DNA from 4 places in the Rhizobium sp. WYCCWR 11152 genome. Region 1 is predicted to be linked to each of the others. Evidence: riboswitches for the same ligand, from Rfam matches in the RefSeq annotation. Region 1 holds a riboswitch; each other region holds the start of a gene.
What was found. A riboswitch is a leader RNA that binds a small molecule or an ion and turns the genes downstream of it on or off. The one in region 1 is predicted to bind cobalamin.

Region 1 (2,198 bases):
CTCTATATGACCACCGTCGCCAATGTGACGATGATCTATGCGACCGCGCCCTTCATCGCGGCCATGCTCGGCTGGGTCATCCTCAGGGAGAGGGTCTCCAGGCGGACGCTGATTGCCGGCGGCATCTCGCTCCTCGGCGTCGCCGTCATCGTCGCCTCGTCGATCGGCGGAGGGACCGGCGTGGGCGATCTGCTGGCGCTCGGCATGACGGCGTCCTTCGCGCTGGTCATCATCATTCCGCGCATCAATCCCGGCGTGCCGAGCCTGCCGCCGACCGTCGTCAGCGCCTTCCTGACGCTGGCCATCTTTGCCCCGTTCGGTTCGGTCGGCTCGCTCGACCTGCACAATTGGATCGTTCTTGCCGCCTTCGGCGCGACCAATTTCTCCCTGGCGCTGGTGCTCTTCCTTGCCGGGGCGAAGCGGATGCCGCCGGCTGAAGCCGCGCTGATCGGCACGATGGAAATCATACTCACGCCGTTCTGGGTCTGGCTGTTGTTTGCCGAGCAACCGCCCGTCGCTACCTTTTTCGGCGGCGCGATCATCCTCGGCGCCGTGCTCTGGCACACGGCCATCGACGTCAGCCGCAGCCGGCGACCGCATCGCGCCTAAAGCCTTTAGGCGGCGATCAATCTTCCCAGACGATCCGGAAAACCGCCGTATTCGCGGGATCAATTATTCCCCCTGCGCAGCGAGCTATGGCGACTTTGCCAACTGTCGTCTTTGAGTTGCACCCATGTCGTTTTCTTGATCGCTGTTTTCCGTCAGGCATGGTTTGTTTGTGGCGTTCAAGGCGCTATCTCGCAAACTGGCGAAATGGACATTGGGAAGCCGGCCTGACCCGCCGACGCTCCCCCCGCAGCGGTAGAAGAACTGAAATCCTCAAGGAAATCGCCGGATAGACATCCGGAAAGATATCGAGATGGATCGGAAGGAGATTCTGGAGCTGGAAACCAGCTCTTGGCAGAGCAAATCGACGGATTGCAGGCAGACGATCACGAGCGGAACGACAGGCGAAAGCCGTGGCGTTCACTCCTCTTCTCCATCCAATCTGTCCGTTTTGAAAATTCGAATATCGCCCGGTGCGGCGGTATCCTCGTGTTGTGGACACCGGACTGCAGAGGAGGCAGGCCGGAGGGAAGGTTGCCATCGACTGCATCGGTTGCAGATCGAGGCATTCAAACAAGTGGGAGGAATCCATGAGCAAAAATAGAGGCGTCGTTTATCTCCGGCCGGGCAAGGTCGAAGTCCGCGACATCGACGATCCGAAGCTGGAAGCGCCCGACGGCCGCCGCATCGAACACGGCGTCATCCTGAAGGTGATCTCGACCAATATCTGCGGCTCCGATCAGCACATGGTCCGCGGCCGAACGACGGCGATGCCGGGCCTGGTCCTCGGTCATGAAATCACCGGCGAGATCATCGAGAAAGGCATCGATGTCGAGATGCTCGAAATCGGCGATATCGTCTCGGTGCCTTTCAATGTCGCCTGCGGCCGTTGCCGCTGCTGCAAGTCTCAGGATACCGGCGTCTGCCTGACGGTAAACCCGGCCCGCGCCGGCGGTGCTTACGGTTATGTCGACATGGGCGGCTGGATCGGCGGACAGGCGCGCTACGTCACCATTCCCTATGCAGATTTCAACCTGCTGAAAATCCCCGATCGGGACAAGGCAATGGCGAAGATCCGGGATCTCACCATGCTCTCCGACATTCTGCCCACCGGCTTCCATGGCGCGGTGCGTGCAGGCGTTGGGGTCGGCTCGACCGTCTATGTCGCTGGCGCCGGCCCGGTCGGCCTTGCCGCTGCGGCTTCGGCTCGCATTCTCGGCGCTGCTGTCGTGATGATCGGTGATTTCAACAAGGACCGCCTGGCGCATGCGGCGAAAGTCGGTTTCGAACCGATCGACCTGTCGAAGAGCGACCGTCTTGGCGACATGATCGCGCAGGTCGTCGGCACCAACGAAGTGGACAGCGCCATCGATGCGGTCGGCTTCGAGGCACGCGGCCACTCGGGCGGGGAGCAGCCGGCGATCGTGCTCAATCAGATGATGGAAATTACCCGTGCCGCGGGTTCGATCGGTATTCCCGGCCTCTACGTTACCGAGGATCCGGGCGCCGTCGACAACGCCGCCAAACACGGCAATCTTTCGCTTCGTTTCGGCCTCGGATGGGCCAAGGCACAGTCCTTCCACACCGGCCAG
Region 2 (2,198 bases), on a different contig from region 1:
TTCGGAGTAACGGATGCAGACAAAGATTTCCGCTTCGGGCATACCCGGTCTTCCAAGATATCTCGGCCTCGCACCGCGTCGGCGATACCGACATCGGTTTGCTCACCTTGACCGTCAATGGCGTGACTATGCGATTGAGGCCATGCTCCACCGCACTGCTCTAGGTGTTCAGTCCCCATCCATCATGAAAGACGAGTTCCTCGAGCGGTAGCCGCTGCCGCCAGCCTTTGACGGAGAGTTCCGGCTCGTCATAGAGCCGGTCGACGAAACCGGCACAGAGCCAGGCGACCACTTCGATATGCTCGGGTATGCCGAGAATGGTTTTCAGGTCGCCTTCACGAAAAATGCTGACCCAGCCGATGCCGACCCCTTCCGCCCGTGCCGCAAGCCAGAGATTCTGGATGGCGCAGACGGTCGAGTATGAATCCATCTTCGGATTGTGGGTGCGCCCCAGCACCACGCTGCCGCTGCGGGTAGGATCGCAGGTCACGCATATGCCGAGCGGCGCCTCGACGATGCCTTCGAGCTTGAGCGATCGGTAGGCCTGCCGCCGCTCGCCTTCGAACATCAGCGCCGCCTCCTCGTTGGCCCTCGCAAACGCGTCCTGGATGCGCGTCCGGACAGCGGCACTTTTCACCAGAATGAAATTCCACGGCTGCATGAAGCCGACGGATGGTGCGTGGTGAGCGGCCGTCAGCAGCCGCTGCACAACATCATCAGGCAAGGGATCGGGCAGGAACTGGCTGCGAACGTCGCGCCGCGTCATGATCGCGTGATAGACGGCCTCGCGTTCGGCCAAGGAAAAACCGGACGCCGCCGAAAGGGCATCCTCATCAAAGGGTCGCATCGTCAAATCCCCAACAACGCGACCGCCCCGCTGTCCGCGCGGATCGGTCTATCTTGCCAGGCCGGTCTTCTGACTCGGCGTCATCCGTCTGCCGCAGCCTTCCCGGCAAAAGGCCAGTGGCATGATGAAGCGGCAAGCGTCGGCCTTACAGCGTTGGGCACGTTCCGGTCTTGCACCGGATTCCCGATTCTCCCGCCTTATCGGCGGGCACCTGACGACGCATCTATTTCAGGAAAGCGCGGCGGCGGCAAGCTGGGCCCGATGTCGCAGTCAAGCCGGAGGCCGCGCGGTGCCGCCTGTCCCTCTCTTCCGCCGGCAAAAGGGAGCGCTGCGGTGCCACGAATCTCTTCTCCCCAGCGGGGAAAAGGTGCCGGCAGGCGGTTGAGGGGGTGAGCGGCAAAGCCGCGAATGCGCTGAGCGTAAGCGAAGGGCAATGATGAAGGGCAGCCGTGCAGCCCCCTCATCCGACCCTTCGGGCCACCTTCTCCCCGCTGGGGAGAAGAGAGCGCAAGCCGCAGCCTCAGTTCCTACATCAAACCCTTGGGAGGACAAAAGGAAACAAGACGTACGATCCCGTTTCGTCATCCACCCGCGTCGGTTTGAAGCGGCTAGGCAAGCCCCTTCACCGACAGTTTCTATGGCCTTATCACCACCGAAAGCGTATGGACTGTGACAGTCCATCGCAGCATCTCGGTTGCCCGTGCCCCGCCTCACACCCATGATCCTTGCGGTCGCCCTGTTCATGGAACAGATGGATTCGACCGTGATCGCCACCAGCCTGCCGGCAATCGCCGCCGATATCGGCACCTCGCCGATCGCGCTGAAGCTCGCCGTCACCAGCTATCTCGTGGCGCTGGCGATCTTCATCCCGATCAGCGGCTGGATGTCCGATCGGTTCGGTGCGCGCAACATCTTCCGCATGGCGATCTTTGTTTTCATGATCGGCTCGATCGCCTGCGCCTTTTCCAACTCGATCACGGCCTTCGTCGTCTCGCGCCTGATCCAGGGCGCCGGCGGCTCGATGATGACGCCGGTCAGCCGCCTGCTGCTGGTCCGGGGAACGCCGCGCCACGAACTCGTCGATGCCATGGCCTGGCTTACCATTCCCGCTTTGATTGGCCCGATCATGGGGCCGCCGATCGGCGGTTTCCTCACCACCTATCTCACCTGGCATTGGATCTTCTGGATCAACGTCCCGATCGGCGTGCTCGGCATCATCCTCGTCACGCGTTTCCTGCCGACCGTCGAGCCACGCAGTCCGCGGCCGATGGACTTCCCCGGATTCTTCCTTTGCGGCATCGGCTTCTCCGGCTTCGTTTTCGGCGTGTCGGTCATCAGCCTGCCGGCCGTG
Region 3 (2,198 bases), on a different contig from region 1:
AGCGCTGTCACAGCGGCGAGCAGATGCCGGGCATCTTCTGCGGGAATCGTCCCGGTGACATCGCGCAGCGCGATCGAAAACTTCTCGCGCCGCGCCTCGGCATGGGCGAGCCTCACCGCGCGACCATGAGGATTGTGCAGCATCGCTCTCACCAGCGGCTCGTCGCGGTCGAAGGCAGAAAAGAGCTCGGGAATATGCGCCACTACTTGCTCAGGCGAAGCCGGCAGCGCCGGCACGGCGATCAGCGCATTCACCCAGTGCCAGAACGCGGCGAGCAGTGTCTCCTTGTTGGCGAAATAGCGATAAAGCGTGCGCTGCGGCACGCCGGACTGGCGGGCGACGAGATCGAAGGTGACCTCGTCGCTACCGGCGCGCAACAGGGCGGCAAGACCTTCCATGATGCGGTCCTGCGTGATGGTCGCCAACTCTTCGCGGGCCGTGGGTCGAGGCGGTGTCACTTTATTCATGGCAGTATTAATGCCATAATGGCAGCATTGCTGTCAAACGTCTTCTGGCAACCGGCGGTTTGCGCGGTGAGACGGCATGAAGCGCATTTGTCGGTGAGGCGGCATGACACGCGGGAATAGTTATTGACGCCGGGCGGGCCGGCGACGTAACTGGGGCGACGGTTCCCTGAAGATGACTCCAAGGGGATTAATAGGGAACACGGTGAGGATGACCCAGTAGGGACCGAGACCGTGGCTGCCCCCGCAACTGTAAGCGGATTGTCGATCATCTCAGGAGTGGCCAGCGACTGGCCATCTCTGAAGGGCTCATGGCCCTGCCACTGCGAGATATCGCGGGAAGGAGGATGAAACGACGGATATCCGCAAGCCAGGAGACCTGCCGTCAATCACGATCCAATCAACCGGGCGGGGATGCCCGGACAAGGAACAGATATGATTGACCTGCTGAACCTTCGCCGAATTCCGGCATGCATCCGTCTCGATTGGGCCTCCTGCGGCTAGTGCACGCCTAAGCGTGCTTTCGGTCCGCGCATATGCGCGGAACGGCCGTGATTTTCCCTTCATCGAGGTTTTCCATGCGCCAGATTCTCGCCACCATGACATTTGCCTTCGGGCTCGCCGGCTTTGCGGCACCAAGCCTTGCCGCGACCCGATATCCCTTGACCATCACCAATTGCGGCCAGCAGGTGACCTTCGAAAAGGCGCCATCCAAAGTCGTTTCGATCGGTCAGGGCATGACCGAAGTGCTCTTCTCGCTCGGCCTTGCCGACAAGATCGCCGGAACGGCCGTCTGGGTCGGTCCCGTCCTGCCGCAATATGCCGAGGCCAACAGCAAGATAAAGCGGCTTGCCGACAACGACCCGAGCTTCGAATCCGTCGTCGGGCAGGAGCCCGACCTGGTGACGGCCGAGTTCGAATGGCATGTCGGCGCGCAGGGCTCGGTCGGCAAGCGGGAGCAATTCAAGGATCTCGGGATCAATACCTATCTCGCGCCGGCCGATTGCGTCGCCAAGGTCAACACTGATGGCGGCGACGGCGTGCGCAAGGAGCTGTTCACGATGGACCTGATCTACCGGGAAATCGCCGAGCTCTCGGAGATCTTCGACGTCAAGGAGCGCGGCGATGCGCTGATTTCCAAGCTGAAGAAGCGCGAGTCGGATGCCGTCGCCTCGATATCAGGCGCGTCGGGCAAGAACCTGCCCGTCGTCTTCTGGTTCTCCAGCAAGGAGGTCAATGGCGACGCCTTCATCGCCGGCAAGAACAGCGCGCCCGCCTATATTCTGAAGACGATCGGTGCGAAGAACGTCGTCACCACGGAAGAGGAATGGCCGCTGGTCGGTTGGGAAACCATCGCCCAGGCTAACCCTGCCGTCATCGTGCTCGCGACCATGGACCGCCGCCGTTACGCCGCTGACGATCCCAAGGTCAAGGTCGATTTCCTCGAGAACGATCCTGTGACCAAGGAGCTGGACGCGGTCAAAAACAAGCACTTCGTGATGATGGACGCGCAGTCGATGAACCCGACGATCCGCACGATCGACGGTATCGAGACATTGGCGAACGGCATCAAGTCCTTCGGCCTGGCGCAGTGAAGGCAGTGTCGGTCAGGCAACAGGGATGGTGGGCGCTTGCCGCGCTCACCACGGCGGCACTTCTCCTGCTCGGGCTGATGGTCAGTCTTGCCGTTTCGATCGGCGAGATCGCGATCCCGCTTGCGACGACGGCGGAGGC
Region 4 (2,198 bases), on a different contig from region 1:
CGCGGCGCGCATCGACAGCATCATGGTCATCGGCAAAACGCCCTGCGGCAACGGCGGCGCTATCCACCACCGTGATGACGCCGTCGACAGTCACCTGCGTGCGGATATCAGGCCAGTTGAAGGCGGCGACCAGCGGCTGCGGCAGAGCAAGGCCCGAGGTCTCGATGACGATATGGTCGGGACGCTGTTCGCGCTCGAGCAGCTTCGTCATCGTCGGGATGAAGTCATCGGCGACGGTGCAGCAGATGCAGCCATTGGTGAGCTCGATGATGTCATCCTCGGTGCAATTTTCCGCACCGCAGCCCTTAAGCACGTCGCCGTCGACGCCGAGATCGCCGAATTCGTTGATGATCAACGCAATCTTCTTGCCGCCGGCATTGGTGAGCAGATTGCGGATCATCGTCGTTTTGCCGGCGCCGAGGAAGCCGGTGATGACGGTTGCGGGAATCTTCTGCTGGTTCATAGACTTAACCCTTCATTTTCAGCGGCAGGCCTGCCGCGATGAAATAAACTTCGGCGGCCTTCGCCGCGATCGATTGGTGCAGCCGGCCGGCATGATCGCGAAAATCCCGCGCCATGCGATTGTCCGGCACGATGCCGAGACCGACCTCGTTGGAAACGAAAACAAGCCACGCCTTCGCGGCGGGCAGGAAATCGGCAAGGGCTGCAAATTCCGCCGCCATATTCCGCTCCTCCATCATCAGATTGGTGACCCAGAGCGTCAGGCAATCGACCAGCACGATGCCCCCTTCGCCGTCTATGGCGGCGAGTTTACCGACGAGATCGAGCGGCTCTTCATGCGTTGTCCAGGACGGACCCCGATCGGCCTTGTGTTGGGTGATGCGCGCCTGCATCTCCTCGTCCCATGCCCGGCCGGTCGCGACATAGTGACGGTCGAGGCCGGTCGCTGTGACGAGGGATTCGGCGAAACGGGATTTGCCGGAACGTGCGCCGCCGAGGATGAAGGTGGCGGTCATACTCAAAAGCCCCTCAGGGAGAGTGCGTAGCCGTGGCTTGTTCCGAGTGCACCTTTCTCGGCTACTGAGAGTGTGACACCCCCCTCTGTCCTGCCGGACATCTCCCCCACAAGGGGGGAGATTGAATCGCCGAGAGCTTTTCTCCAAACAATTGATGTAACACGACGGTCGTGCGGCTTGCCGACCTCCCTCCTTGTGGGGGAGATGTCCGGCAGGACAGAGGGGGGTACCCAGCATTCGACATAAGCGGCCGAAAACACTCCTCTTGCAGCGCTGCTTGGAGGCGTGGCATGCGCCGCACCAGGCCGCGCCGAATTCAATCGTTCAGCCAAGACAACCTCCGTGCTGGCAACGGGCATATTGCCCAGGTGTGGGCTTCTCGCCCGGCACGCATGGCAGGTCTCCTGGCTCGCGGTTATCGGCCGCGATCGGGGCAGACCGGAAACCGGTCGCCCTGATCGTGCCAGCGGATCATCCTCGCCTTCCCGGCTGCATCAGTGAAAAGGTGGACGATTCGTAGACTTGAGAGGCGTCCGACCCCGGTTGATCACCATGCATATCCAGTGGCTTTTCCGGCATGTCACCCATCCCGCCCGCTTGCATTATTGCAAGCCGCCGGCCGGAAGGGCCTGATGCCGGATGGAAGACCCTGACCGCTCTACAGTCGCGGGGTCGGCTGTGATGAAGGCGCCCGGCTTGGGTCCGCCCCGTCACATTCCCTTTTCATCCGGAAGGGCGCAACACCGATCCGGAACCATCCGTTATGTCAGGATGGTCAGTCGACCATCCGTTATCGGGATGGTTAGGCAAGCGCAGGGATGAAGTCAACCGGCCTTGGCGGCCGCCCGATCGCCAGCCACGCGACGCACTTACCCAAGCACGACTTACTCTACCTTAAATATCGTCATTTATCAGAGGCTTACGTCATAAAAAATTTATTCCATCCGCCGGCTTTTCGCCGCAATTGCGTCGCAAGCGGACTGCGCGACCATCTCCGCCCTTGACCGGGCCTCTCCCCGCCTAGTTGTCTAGCCATGCTTATGAAATTGGATCGGCGCCGTTTCCGCGCGCTGCGTGTTTTCTTCGATCCGGGACGCCTGCGGGCGCTGGCCCGCCGTAGCGAGGTCGGCCTGTCGCTTGCGGGCGCCGTCGTCGGCGTCATCTCCGGTCTCGCCGTCACCGGCATGAGCTACGTCTCCAACGAGCTGCATCAGCTGGTCT

Region 2: another riboswitch for cobalamin. It lies ahead of bluB (5,6-dimethylbenzimidazole synthase); the one in region 1 lies ahead of fdhA (formaldehyde dehydrogenase, glutathione-independent).
Region 3: another riboswitch for cobalamin. It lies ahead of G9X67_RS04980 (ABC transporter substrate-binding protein); the one in region 1 lies ahead of fdhA (formaldehyde dehydrogenase, glutathione-independent).
Region 4: another riboswitch for cobalamin. It lies ahead of cobU (bifunctional adenosylcobinamide kinase/adenosylcobinamide-phosphate guanylyltransferase); the one in region 1 lies ahead of fdhA (formaldehyde dehydrogenase, glutathione-independent).

The regions. Positions count from the first base shown of each region.
Region 1 is NZ_JABFCP010000012.1:232,618-234,815, forward strand. It holds gene G9X67_RS35445 (EamA family transporter) at 1-609, shown strand, start outside; cobalamin riboswitch at 772-975, shown strand; gene fdhA (formaldehyde dehydrogenase, glutathione-independent) at 1,197-2,198, shown strand, end outside.
Region 2 is NZ_JABFCP010000008.1:286,722-288,919, reverse strand. It holds gene bluB (5,6-dimethylbenzimidazole synthase) at 161-847, opposite strand; cobalamin riboswitch at 889-1,077, opposite strand; gene G9X67_RS11260 (MFS transporter) at 1,566-2,198, shown strand, end outside.
Region 3 is NZ_JABFCP010000004.1:63,858-66,055, reverse strand. It holds gene G9X67_RS04985 (TetR/AcrR family transcriptional regulator) at 1-398, opposite strand, end outside; cobalamin riboswitch at 610-866, shown strand; gene G9X67_RS04980 (ABC transporter substrate-binding protein) at 1,043-2,059, shown strand; gene G9X67_RS04975 (iron ABC transporter permease) at 2,056-2,198, shown strand, end outside.
Region 4 is NZ_JABFCP010000008.1:127,373-129,570, reverse strand. It holds gene cobW (cobalamin biosynthesis protein CobW) at 1-463, opposite strand, end outside; gene cobU (bifunctional adenosylcobinamide kinase/adenosylcobinamide-phosphate guanylyltransferase) at 468-977, opposite strand; cobalamin riboswitch at 1,354-1,751, opposite strand; gene G9X67_RS10475 (chloride channel protein) at 2,012-2,198, shown strand, end outside.